DNA from 3 places in the Leclercia sp. CFBP8987 genome. Region 2 is predicted to be linked to each of the others. Evidence: riboswitches for the same ligand, from Rfam matches in the RefSeq annotation. Region 2 holds a riboswitch; each other region holds the start of a gene.
What was found. A riboswitch is a leader RNA that binds a small molecule or an ion and turns the genes downstream of it on or off. The one in region 2 is predicted to bind thiamine pyrophosphate.
Positions count from the first base shown of each region.

Region 1: linked by a shared signal. The riboswitch ahead of thiM (hydroxyethylthiazole kinase) and the one ahead of thiC (phosphomethylpyrimidine synthase ThiC) in region 2 are both predicted to bind thiamine pyrophosphate.
Region 3: linked by a shared signal. The riboswitch ahead of thiB (thiamine ABC transporter substrate binding subunit) and the one ahead of thiC (phosphomethylpyrimidine synthase ThiC) in region 2 are both predicted to bind thiamine pyrophosphate.

Region 1 is NZ_CM188255.1:3,201,655-3,205,859, forward strand. It holds gene SOM40_RS15530 (GntR family transcriptional regulator) at 1-293, opposite strand, end outside; gene thiD (bifunctional hydroxymethylpyrimidine kinase/phosphomethylpyrimidine kinase) at 336-1,136, opposite strand; gene thiM (hydroxyethylthiazole kinase) at 1,133-1,903, opposite strand; TPP riboswitch at 1,939-2,035, opposite strand; gene SOM40_RS15545 (radical SAM/SPASM domain-containing protein) at 2,321-3,304, shown strand; gene SOM40_RS15550 (class I SAM-dependent methyltransferase) at 3,342-4,175, shown strand.
Region 2 is NZ_CM188255.1:212,037-216,241, reverse strand. It holds gene hemE (uroporphyrinogen decarboxylase) at 1-438, opposite strand, end outside; gene nudC (NAD(+) diphosphatase) at 481-1,254, opposite strand; gene rsd (sigma D regulator) at 1,350-1,847, shown strand; TPP riboswitch at 1,901-2,009, shown strand; gene thiC (phosphomethylpyrimidine synthase ThiC) at 2,086-3,981, shown strand; gene thiE (thiamine phosphate synthase) at 3,981-4,205, shown strand, end outside.
Region 3 is NZ_CM188255.1:749,769-753,973, forward strand. It holds gene thiP (thiamine/thiamine pyrophosphate ABC transporter permease ThiP) at 1-1,572, opposite strand, end outside; gene thiB (thiamine ABC transporter substrate binding subunit) at 1,548-2,531, opposite strand; TPP riboswitch at 2,566-2,665, opposite strand; gene sgrR (HTH-type transcriptional regulator SgrR) at 2,702-4,205, opposite strand, start outside.

The DNA.
Region 1 (4,205 bases), 1.9 Mb from region 2:
GCTTCTTTGAGTGAATATTCAAAAATGTTATTGATTTGCGTCCCGTAGCCACGGGCGCGCGTCACCACACCCTCTGCTTCCAGCGCCTGCATCGCTTTACGCACGGTAATGCGCGACACCCCGGTCAACTGGCTCAGATCGCGCTCGCCTGGCAGAATATTTCCATGCTCCAGCACCCCGCTGCGCACCGCATTTTTTACGGTTTCGGCAAACTTCAGATACAGCGGCGTATTGTCAGGGGCAGCGATCCGTTCAGTCAGTTGAGCAATTAGTCGGGTATGCGCTTGTTCCATCTCTGTTTTTCTCAGGCCTGATGTGTCCTGCCAGTATAAGGCTTACCACCATGCATGAAAATGGTGTACCGGACCAATACCGTGACCCACCTCCAGACTATCGGCTTTGGCCAGCGCGGCAGAGAGCCAGCGCTTGGCTTCCTGCACCGTATCAGGCCAGTTGTCATGGCGTGGACGCAGCGCAGCCAGCGCGGCGGAGAGGGTGCAGCCGGTGCCGTGGGTGTTTTTAGTGTTGATGCGCGGGGCGGTAAAGCGCGTGGCTCCGTCGCGGGTGAACAGCCAGTCGGGGCTTTCAGCGTCATCCAGATGACCGCCCTTCATCAGCACCGCACCGCAACCCAGGGCGAGTAACGCAGTGCCCTGCTCTTTCATTTCTCGCTCGTTTTGTGCATGCGGGGCATCCAGCAGTGCCGCCGCTTCGGGCAAGTTGGGGGTGATCAGCGCCACCTGCGGCAACAGCTTTTTACGCAGTGTGTCGACGGCGGAGGGTGACAGCAGCGGATCGCCGCTTTTCGCCAGCATCACCGTGTCCAGCACCACGTTTTTGACCCGATGCCGCAGGAGCTGCTCCGCCACGGCCTCGACGATATCGGTTTCGGCCAACATGCCGATCTTGGTGGTGTCGATGCGCACATCGCTGAACACCGACTCCAGCTGCGCCGCCACGAAGTCCGGCTCGATGCGATAGACCGACTGCACCCCGCGGGTGTTCTGCGCCACCAGGGCGGTGATCACCGAGCAGCCGTACGCCCCAAGCGCCGAGAAGGTTTTCAGGTCGGCCTGGATCCCGGCTCCGCCGCTCGGGTCGGTGCCGGCGATGGTGAGGGCATTTATTCGTTTCATGGTTGCGCCCCCAGATCCCAAAGGGCATCCAGAAACGCCGGGGCAAAACTGCCCGGACCACGACTCTGCGCTGCCGCCAGCGTCCCGGCCCGTTTCATCCAGCCGCAGGCCGCGGCGATATTATCCAGTCGGTCGCCTGGCAGTGAGCAGCTGGCCGCCACGACCGCCGACAGGGCGCAACCGGTGCCCACCACGCGGGTCATCAGCGGATCGCCGCCGGTAATGGTCAGGGTCCGCAGCCCGTCAGTAACGTAATCCACCTCCCCGGTCACCGCCACAATCGCATTAGTCTGCCGGGCCAGCGCCTGGGCTGCCGGCAGCGCGCTGGCGGCGGTATCGGTGGTGTCAACGCCGCGCCCGCCTGCACTCATCCCGGCAAGGGCCAGAATTTCAGAGGCATTGCCGCGAATGGCTGCCGGTTTGAGGGCGAGAATTTGCTGACAAAAACGGGTCCGGTACGCCAGGGCGCCAACGGCCACCGGATCGAGCGTCCAGGGTTTACCCACCGCCACCGCGCTTTCAATCGCCCGGCGCATCGCCTGAGCACGCGAGGCGGTCAGGGTCCCGACGTTAATCAGCAGCGCATCGGCAATAGCGGAGAACTGTTCAGCCTCTTCGGCTTCGATCACCATCGCCGGTGATGCGCCGAGGGCCAGCAATACGTTGGCGGTAAAGGTCTGCACCACGTCGTTGGTCATACAGTGGGTCAGCGGGGAACGGGTTCGGAAATGGTGTAAGGCGTGTAAATTGAGCAGGTCAGGCTGCATGGTATCGCTCCTGCCTTGCGCGAAGAAGCGATTGCCCGGAGGGCATCTGACTTCCCTACGCTGGCATTATCCAGATCAGGTGGTACGGGTATTTCTCAGCCTTCACAAAGAAGGGCACCCCGAGTCATTGATGTAACGGTAACGTTATCACCGCCAGCGATGATAGCAGTCCTCTCACGCTTGTAAAACCATTTGTCCAGCCCCCTTCTATGCGCAGAAAAAGCTGGTGAACCACTGTCTGTTGCGCCATTAACTCCCCCGCCACCTGGGTTAAGCTGTGGTCATACTGCTTGGGGTGCGCATAATGTCGCTCAGCGCCTTAAGGAAAATTTTTATCATGCGCCGTATTCAGGTTTTCAGCCGGGTGGCCGATATAAATACGTAGTGACTGAGCGTTTAAGCGGCAGGAGAGTAACAATGGATTATTTTGAGCAAATCAGTTTTGCTTCAGATGAAAGCATCAAAAATCTGCTGGACAGTCGGCGCAGCGCGGCAATGACCGAATCGCAAAAGCAGATCATGTTTAAGCGCCACGTTGAAATCGTCAACCTTGAGCTTTCTTACAACTGCAACCGCAAGTGTGATTACTGCCCGGTCAGCTTCTCCAACCGGCAGTCGCTTCAGCGCTTTATGGATACGGTAACGCTGGAGAAAATCTGCGGCGAACTAGCAGCAATCCGCTACGAAAACCGTATTTCACTGAACTTATATAACGAGCCGCTGCTGGATTTGGATCTGGAGCGTAAAATCGGCTTGATCAAGCAGGCGCTGCCTTATACCCATATTGCCTTTAACAGCAACGGTGATTTCCTTGATATAGCCCGCCTAAGTACGCTTTCTGACAGCGGTCTGAACAATATTTGTGTGACTCTACATCCGCCCTCCAACGTGGTTCAGAAACCGTCGGCAATTTACCGTCGGGTGACCAAACTGCTTGATAAGCTAGAGTGCAGGCATAAGCTCCCCGATTTCGATGTAGATACGGTGCTTAATTCCACCTCGGTCCTTTTCAGCCATCGTGGCGTGCAGATTAAAATTCAGTGGCCGGACTGGCGGAAATACGGCACCAACCGCGCCGGGGTTTTAATCGAGCATGCGGCCTCGTCAACGATCCGTACCAGCCCCTGTGTGAAGCCCTTTCGTGAATTCACCATTTTTTACGATGGCACGGTGCAACCCTGTTGCGAAAGTTTCCTGGACGACAAAACCAACCTCGCCCCGGCGGGAAATCTGAATGACGCGTCAATATTTGACGTCTACGCCTCAAAAACCCTGAGCGGATTCCGCCGTGGGCTGTTTGATTTCGGGCTGAAGAAAGGGATTTGCGCCACCTGTACGGTGGCTGACTTCACCACTCTGGAAGAAGACGTTGAACGCAAACTTATTTTGCAATCCTTGTAATCAACACACTTACGAACCGGACTTAGGTAATAACAGAATGAACAGTGTGGAACAGTTAATTTTAGCGGAAGCAGACTATTTTCATCCGATGCTGGCGCGCGCTCAGCAATCAACGGTCGAGCAGCGTGAAGCCTGGCGTCGCGAGACTATTCGCGAACGTCAGGAGCGTATCTCTCTGGAACTGTTCGATATTCTCAACGGCGTGGTGAAATATGGCCCATTTACCGGGTTGCATCTGGATCGCGAGACTTGGTGGGGCAAACTCGATCTCGGTTCTCAGTGCCTTGGACTTTATGAGAAAGAGATCCTCAATCTGATCGATGCCATTGAGGCCGGTCACTACAGCACGTTTATTGATATCGGTGCGGCCGATGGCTATTACGCCATCGGCATGCTGGTGTCCGGTAAAGTCGGCAGAACCATATGTTTTGAGCAGACGGAAAAAGGCCGCAGCGTGATTGCTGAGAACTGGAAAAAGAACAACTCCGTGGGAGAACTTACCATAATGGGCGAAGCCAATGCCGCAAGTTTTGCCGCCCTGAACCCAGTAGCCCTTGAAAATGCCTTTGTGCTGGTGGATGTTGAAGGGTTTGAATTCGAACTCCTTACCAACGAAGTGTTGAGCTTGCTGAGATCCTCAACGGTGGTCATTGAAATCCACCACTGGATGGACAACTTCCTTTGCAAATACAGCAATTTCCTGCGTCACGCGGACAGCTATTTTGATGTGACTGTGATTGAACGAGTAGAACGTGAGACCAGCAATTTGCCTGAGCTGCGTGATTTCACTGATGACAACCGCTTGCTGCTCACTTCCGAGCGCCGCCCTGGGGTCATGCGTTTCCTTAAGATGACACCTAAAGCGCAGTGAACACCAGTAAAAAAAGCCCCACCGTTAAGG
Region 2 (4,205 bases):
GCCGGAGAAGCCGATTAGCGGCACCTCGCCTTTCAGCTCGCGACGAATGGTACGCACCGCATTCATCACATAACCGAGCTCCTGCTCCGGGTCCGGGATCGGCAGATTGTCGATATCCGCTTTGCTCTTAATCGGCGAGCTAAAGCGCGGGCCTTCGCCGGTCTCAAAGTACAGGCCCAGCCCCATGGCGTCCGGGATGGTCAGGATGTCAGAGAAGAGGATCGCCGCGTCCAGCGGATAGCGGCGCAGCGGCTGAAGCGTCACTTCGCAGGCCAGCTCCGCATTTTTGCACAGCGACATAAAATCGCCCGCCTGCGCGCGCGTGGCTTTGTACTCCGGCAAATAGCGGCCCGCCTGGCGCATCATCCATACCGGAGTGACATCAACGGGTTGGCGCAGCAGCGCACGCAGATAACGATCGTTCTTCAGTTCGGTCATTTTTGCAGTTCCTTAAGCGTCTTATCTCCAGTGTAACATGTCTCACACATCGTCAGCCCGACACATTGCCACCGTATCTTCTATCAGCCGGCGCGCCACGGTACCGGGCGGTGGCAGCAGCGGCAAATCGTCGTAGCGATACCAGTCGGCGGACAGCAACTCTTTCGGGTCGATGACGATCTCGCCGCTGTCGTACTCGGCCATAAAGGCGGTCATCAGCGATTGCGGGAACGGCCACGGCTGGGAAGTGACATAGCGCAGGTTCTTCACCTTGATGCCGCTCTCCTCCATCACTTCCCGCGCCACGGCCTGCTCGAGGGTTTCGCCCACTTCGACAAACCCGGCCAGTACGGTATGTACCCCGTTGCGATGACGAGTGTGTTGCGCCAGCAAAATGGAATCATCCCGGCGGATGGCGACGATGATGCACGGGGCAATTTGCGGGTAATAGCGTTCCCGGCAGTGGCTGCAGAGCATCGCCCACTCGGTTTTGCTCGGGTGCATGGTGTGGCCGCAGTAGCCACAGAATTTATGCGAGCGATAAAACTCGGCCAACTGCACAGCACGACCCGCCAGCTGGAACAGGCCAACCTCGAGATCGAGCACCTGGCGCACCGATCCCATATCGTGACGGCGATTTTGTTGGATCAACCACACAGAATCGCCTTTCCACTCACCAATATTTAGTGCGTGTTGCCCCGCAAGATCGAAATTATTTGCTTCGCCATAGGGTAATTCACCACCGGGCAACCATAATTTTTGTTCATGGCTGACTAACCACCAGCCGCGATCCGATTTTTCAATTATACGATCCATATCTATTGCACTACCTTTGCTTCACAGGCATGTTGGTAACATTACTATTACATTTTGGGTGGGCAGCTTTTAATCTTAACCTTGCGGAGTCAAACATGCTAAACCAGCTAGAAAACCTGACAGAGCGCGTTGGCGGAAGTAACAAACTGGTCGATCGCTGGCTGCACGTGCGTAAACATCTGCTTGTTGCCTATTACAATCTCGTTGGCATTAAGCCTGGCAAAGAATCTTATATGCGCCTCAACGAAAAAGCGCTGGACGATTTTTGTCAGAGTCTGGTCGATTACCTTTCTAACGGGCATTTCAATATTTATGAGCGCATTATCCGTGACCTGGAAGGTGATAGCCCGCAGTTAGCCGCCACCAGACTCTACCCCCTGCTGGAAGCCAATACTCAGCAAATCATGGATTACTACGACTCCACGCTCGAAAACGCCATCGATCAGGATAACTATCTCGAATTCCAGCAGGCGCTCTCCGATATCGGCGAGGCGCTGGAGCAACGCTTCACCCTGGAAGACAACCTGATCGCCCTTGCGCTGGATCACAATCTGAAAGTGAGTAACGAAGATAACGTCGCCCGACCGGCTTGAGTTATTTCTCGTTAACGCGTAGTTTACATTCACTGCTCCCGCTGTAGGGGAGCATATTCTTGTCGGAGTGCCCAGTGCGAAAGCCGGGCTGAGACCGTTAATTCGGGATCCGCGGAACCTGATCAGGTTAAGACCTGCGAAGGGAACAAGAGTCAATTTATTGTATCGCCCAAGGGCGATCCTCTCTTGCTTCATCCGTCGTCTGACAAGCCACTTCCTGAACTTACTGGAACGAGCTATGTCTGCCACAAAAATGACCCGCCGCGAACAGCGCGCACACGCCCAACACTTTATCGACACCCTGGAAGGCACCGCTTTCCCTAACTCGAAACGCATCTATCTGACGGGTTCGCAGGATGATATCCGCGTGCCAATGCGCGAGATCCAGCTCAGCCCGACGCTGATCGGCGGCAGCAAAGAGAACCCGCAGTTTGAAGAGAACGAAGCGGTACCGGTCTACGACACCTCCGGGCCTTATGGCGATCCGGCGATTGCCATTAACGTCCAGCAGGGGCTGGCCAGGGTGCGCCAGCCGTGGATTGACGCCCGCAACGACTGCGAAGCCCTGAACGAGCAAAGCTCGGCCTATACCCGGGAGCGGCTGGCCGACGACGGTCTGGACGAGCTGCGCTTCACCGGCCTGCTGACGCCGAAGCGTGCCAGAGCGGGCAAGTGCGTGACCCAGTTGCACTACGCCCGCCAGGGGATCGTGACGCCGGAGATGGAGTTTATCGCCATCCGCGAAAACATGGGCCGCGAGCGCATTCGTGGTGAAGTGCTGCGCCATCAGCATCCGGGCGAAGGCTTTGGTGCCCGCCTGCCGGAGAACATCACCCCGGAATTTGTCCGTGACGAAGTGGCCGCGGGTCGCGCCATTATCCCGGCCAACATCAACCACCCGGAATCAGAGCCGATGATCATCGGGCGTAACTTCCTGGTGAAGGTGAACGCCAACATCGGTAATTCGGCAGTCACCTCCTCCATCGAAGAAGAGGTAGAGAAACTGGTCTGGTCCACCCGCTGGGGTGCGGACACGGTGATGGACCTCTCTACCGGGCGCTATATTCACGAAACCCGCGAGTGGATCCTGCGTAACAGCCCGGTGCCGATCGGGACGGTACCTATCTACCAGGCGCTGGAGAAGGTAAACGGCATTGCGGAAGATCTCACCTGGGAAGCGTTCCGCGATACCCTGCTGGAGCAGGCCGAGCAGGGCGTGGACTACTTCACCATTCATGCAGGCGTGCTGCTGCGCTACGTGCCGATGACCGCTAAACGCCTGACCGGCATCGTCTCCCGCGGCGGTTCGATCATGGCGAAATGGTGCCTCTCCCATCATCAGGAGAACTTCCTGTATGAGCACTTCCGCGAGATCTGCGAAATCTGCGCCGCGTACGACGTCTCCCTGTCGCTGGGCGACGGCTTGCGTCCGGGCTCCATTCGCGACGCCAACGACGAAGCGCAGTTTGCCGAACTCCATACCCTGGGCGAGCTGACCAAAATCGCCTGGGAGTATGACGTCCAGGTGATGATTGAAGGTCCGGGCCACGTGCCAATGCAGATGATCCGCCGCAACATGACCGAGGAGCTGGAGCACTGCCACGAAGCGCCGTTCTACACCCTCGGACCGTTGACCACCGATATCGCACCGGGCTATGACCACTTCACCTCCGGGATTGGTGCGGCGATGATCGGCTGGTTTGGCTGCGCCATGCTTTGCTACGTCACGCCGAAAGAGCACCTTGGCCTGCCGAACAAAGAGGACGTCAAACAGGGACTGATTACCTACAAGATTGCTGCCCATGCCGCCGACCTGGCGAAGGGCCATCCGGGGGCACAGATCCGCGATAACGCCATGTCGAAAGCGCGCTTCGAATTCCGCTGGGAAGATCAGTTCAACCTCGCCCTCGACCCGTTCACCGCCCGCGCCTATCACGACGAAACCCTGCCCCAGGAGTCCGGCAAAGTGGCGCACTTCTGCTCCATGTGTGGACCGAAATTCTGCTCGATGAAAATCAGCCAGGAGGTGCGGGATTACGCCGCGGCGCAGACCATCGAAGTGGGGATGGCTGACATGTCGGAAACCTTCCGCGCCCGGGGCGGCGAGATCTATCTCAAGAAAGAGGAGGCGTAATGTATCAGCCCAACTTTCCTTCGGTGCCCTTTCGTCTCGGACTCTATCCGGTGGTCAACAGCGTGGCCTGGATCGAACGTCTGCTGGCCGCGGGCGTAAAAACTATCCAGCTGCGTATCAAGGATAAGCAGGATGATGAGGTGGAGGCCGATATCGTGGCGGCCATTGCCCTGGGGCGTCGCTACGACGCCCGCCTGTTCATCAACGACTACTGGCGGCTGGCG
Region 3 (4,205 bases), 540 kb from region 2:
AACGGTAAATAACGCAAAGCACAGCAGCAACAGCAGCAGTGCCGTCACGGCACCGTCCTGGCTGCGATACGAGCCGATCTGCTGATACAGCCAGAACGGCAGGGTGCGGAAATCATCATTGCCAAACAGCGCCACCACCCCGAAATCACCGATCGACAGCACGCAGGCAAAGGCCAGCGCCTGCGCCAGGGGGCGTTTCAGGGCGCGGAGTTCCACCACCCTCAGCCGCTGCCAGCCATGCATGCCCAGTGAATCGCAGAGCAGGGTGTAGCGGGCGCTGAGGTCGCGCATCGGGTTTTCCAGTACCTTCAGCGCATACGGAATGGCCATCAGGGCGTTGGTGAAGATGACGATGCCATCGGCGGATTCCGGCAGGCCAACGGTGCTGTTGAACAGCAGGAAAAACCCGCTCGCCAGCACAATGCCGGGCATCGCCAGGATCAGCATCCCGCTGAGATCCAGCGCCTGCCCAGCCACCTTTGCCTGACGGGCATACAGCTCCCGGCTGGTCCACAGTAGCATCATGGTCAGCACCACGCAGAGCAGCCCCGCTCCCAGGGCAATGCGCAGCGAGGTGCCGAGCGCCTGCCACAGCACCGGCTGTTGCAGCACCGACAGCAGGTTAAGATTCAGGCCATCCACCACTACCGCCAGCAGCGGCGGGAGTAACAGCAGCAGAGCGAGAGTGATCAGCAGGCCATCGGTCAGACGGCTGCGCAGGCTATCCTGCGGATCGCGCCAGCCGGTAAGCTGGCTACTGCCCACGGCGATGGCTTTACCCAGCCGCTGGCTCAGCATCACCAGCCCCAGGCAGCAGAACATCTGCACCATCGCCAGCAGCGCCGCCCGGCCCGGATCGTAGTCGTAGCTCAGGGCCTGATAGATGGCGAGCTCAATGGTGGTGGCCTGCGGTCCGCCGCCCAGCGAGAGCACGGTGGCGAAGCTGGCAAAGCAGAGCATAAAGATCAGCGCGGCAACGGGCGGAATTTGACGGCGCAGCCACGGCCACTCTACGAAGCGGAAAAAGGACCAGCCGCGCATCCCGAGCTGAGCGGCGAGCTGGCGCTGCTCGCCAGGGATATTCTCCAGCGCCTGCAGCAGCAGCCGCGTCGCCATCGGCATGTTGAAAAAGATGTGCGCCAGCAGGATGCCCTGCAGGCCATAAGGGGAGAAGGTCCACTCCAGCCCCAGAGCCTGACAGAGCGCGGCAAGCCAGCCCTGACGCCCGTAGACGCTGAGGATACCGAATATCGCCACCAGCACCGGCAGGATCAGGGTCATGGCGCACAGGCGCAGCAGCGCCTGCCGTCCGGGGAAGCGCCGCCGGTAGAGGGCGCGGGCAAGGAAAATAGCGGGTACCACGGAGAGCAGGGCGGAAAGAAACGCCTGCCAGAACGAGAAGCGGATGACGTGCCACAGATAGCTGTCGTGCAGCAGCGCCGTGACGTCGGTGGCTGGCGCGTTAAACCACAGCGCCAGAAATGCTCCCAGGGCGACGGTCACCATCAGGATGGCGGCGATCAGCCCCGGGAGTAACCAGCCGGCGATCAGCGGCTGACGGCGCGTTGCCATTCACTGACCCAGGCGGCACGTTTCCCGGCCACTTCTTGCGGAGAGTATTCCAGTGCGGTTTGCGGTTTGACCAGGCTGTCGAAACCGGCCGGTAAAGCGACGTCAGTCACCGGGTACATCCAGTTGCCGGTTGGGATCGTATTCTGGAACGACGGCGAGACCATAAATTTCAGAAACTTCTCCGCCAGTTCCGGCTGTTTGCTGGCATAGGTGCGGGCGGCGACTTCAACCTGCAGGTAGTGACCTTCGGCAAAATCAGCGGCGGCGTAGTTCTCTTTTTTCTCCGAAATAATGTGGTACGCCGGAGAGGTGGTGTAGCTCAGCACCAGGTCGCTTTCGCCTTTCAGGAACAGCCCGTAGGCCTCGCTCCAGCCTTTGGTGACGGTAACGGTTTTGGCGGCCAGTTTCTGCCAGGCTTCCGGGGTCTTGTCCCCATACACTTTTTGCATCCACAGCAGCAGACCCAGCCCCGGGGTGCTGGTGCGCGGATCTTCGTAGATCACGCGCCATTTCTGGTCGCTCTCAACCAGCTCTTTCAGGCTCTTCGGCGGGTTTTTCAGCTTGTTTTTGTCATACACGAAGGCGAAGTAGCCATAGTCGAAGGGTACAAAGGTGTCGTTCTTCCAGCCGCCAGGAATTTTAACCGCATCGGCCGCCACGCCGCTTTTGGCGAACAGCCCGGTTTGCGTGGCCGCTTCCAGCAGGTTGTTATCGAGACCCAGCACCACGTCGGCTTTGCTGTTCTTGCCTTCCATCCGCAGACGGTTGAGCAGCGAGACGCCATCTTCCAGCGCCACGAATTTCAGCTCGCAGTTGCAGTCGGCTTCGAAGGCTTTTTTGACCGCCGGGCCAGGGCCCCAGTCGGCGGCGAAGGAGTCGTAGGTGTAGACCGTCAGGACAGGACTGGCAACGGCAGGCAGCGCAATCAGCGCCAGCAGGGGAAGAACAGTTTTGAACACTTTGCACCTCTGTATGTGAGAGTGGCAAAGGATTTTGAGCGACAGCCTCAAATCCCTTCGCCGGCGTTATCCGGATCAGGTTCGACGGGTATTTTCTCAGCACACGCTTGCGCGCAGCACCCCGTTGAGAACGACGGTATTGTAATGATTTGGTGAATATTACGAAAGTGTTAAGGTTCCGGCGGTGCAAACCACGCCGATTTAAAGTCAAACCAGCCCAGGGTATTCATGCGTAAACCGCGCATACTGCGCTGACCCTGGATCATCAGCCAGTGGTGGATCAGCGGGACAATCGCCTGCTGGGACAGCAGCTGCTGGCACCAGACGGCAAGGTTCATCTCACCCGCACGCCACTGGGCGGCGTCCTGCTGCCAGTCGCGGGGAATACAGTGCTGCAGGAGCGGGACTTCATACAGATGCGAGAACAGCGAGAAGTCGAGGGGCAGGGTGAAGTTGACGCTGTTGAGCCAGATATCGCTCACCGTCTCGCCGCGATGCCACTCCTCATAGCTGACTTCCTGAATGTTTAACGTCACCTGCTCGGCGGCCAGAAGTTCGCTCATCATTCGGGCGATCACCCGGTGCTCGATATGTTCGCGGTAGAAGGTCAGGGTGAGGCTCTCCAGCCCGGCCGGTTTGTCGCCGCGTCCCGGGCGGGCGTGGTGCCAGCGCGGCAGCAGGCCATACGCCGGGAACCAGTAGGATTGATATACCTCCTCGGCCTGGTAGATCAGGTTCGCCGGGGAGAGGATCCGGCTTACCCACTGCCGCACCTCTGCGCTGGCGCCGCGGTGGGAGCGGGCGTCGAACAGCAGATAGTAGCAGCCCTCTTCCAGCCGGCTCTCCACCGCTTTTTCCCCCTCGGTGGGCCCTTCCAGCGTCAGGCCGACGCTCAGCTCTTCGTTGATATCCGGCAGGACCCAGACGTTGACCTCATCAATCAGCGCCCGGTAACCAAAGTAGTCATCGAAGGCGCGGATCTTCAGCTGGTTATTGTTGTTGCGGGAGACCGCATACGGCCCGGTGCCCACCGGCTGGCTGGCAAAGTTATGCATCGATTCCCACTCGCGCGGCAGGATCATCGACGGCACATATCCCAGCAACCATGGCAGCCAGCGGTCGGGCTGCGAGAGCTGAATATCCAGGGTCCAGGCGGTGGGGGACTGGACCCGGGTAATGTGTGAATAGAGGGGCAGCTCGCGGGCGCGCTGCAGGGTGGCAATGACGTCGGCCATCTCCAGCTCACGTCCATGATGAAAATGGATGCCGGGCCGCAAGAAAAAGCGCCAGTGCAACGGGGAAAGTTGCTGCCAGTGGTGGGCAATGTCGGCTTCCAGTTCCCCGTTTTCCTCATTTATGCGCGTCAGGCCGCTAAAGATCTGCCGTGCCATATGGGTTTCGGAGCGTCGTAGTGCGCTGCCCGGTAACAGGTTTTTCATCGGGCGATAGTAGAGCACCCGCAGGATATGCCTGCCCTGGCGAAAGCTGCGGCCCAGGTGGGAGACCAGCATCTGGCGTACCGCGGCCTTGTCACCCACCAGCTGCACCAGTTGCTCGATGCGATCCTGCTCGAGGAGATCTTCTGCCCGCTGCTGCTGCAGGGCGAGGCCGGTGTAAAGGAAGGTGAGGCGGGAACGTTTGCCGCGCCCGGCTTCGGCCTCCCAGCTCAGCCAG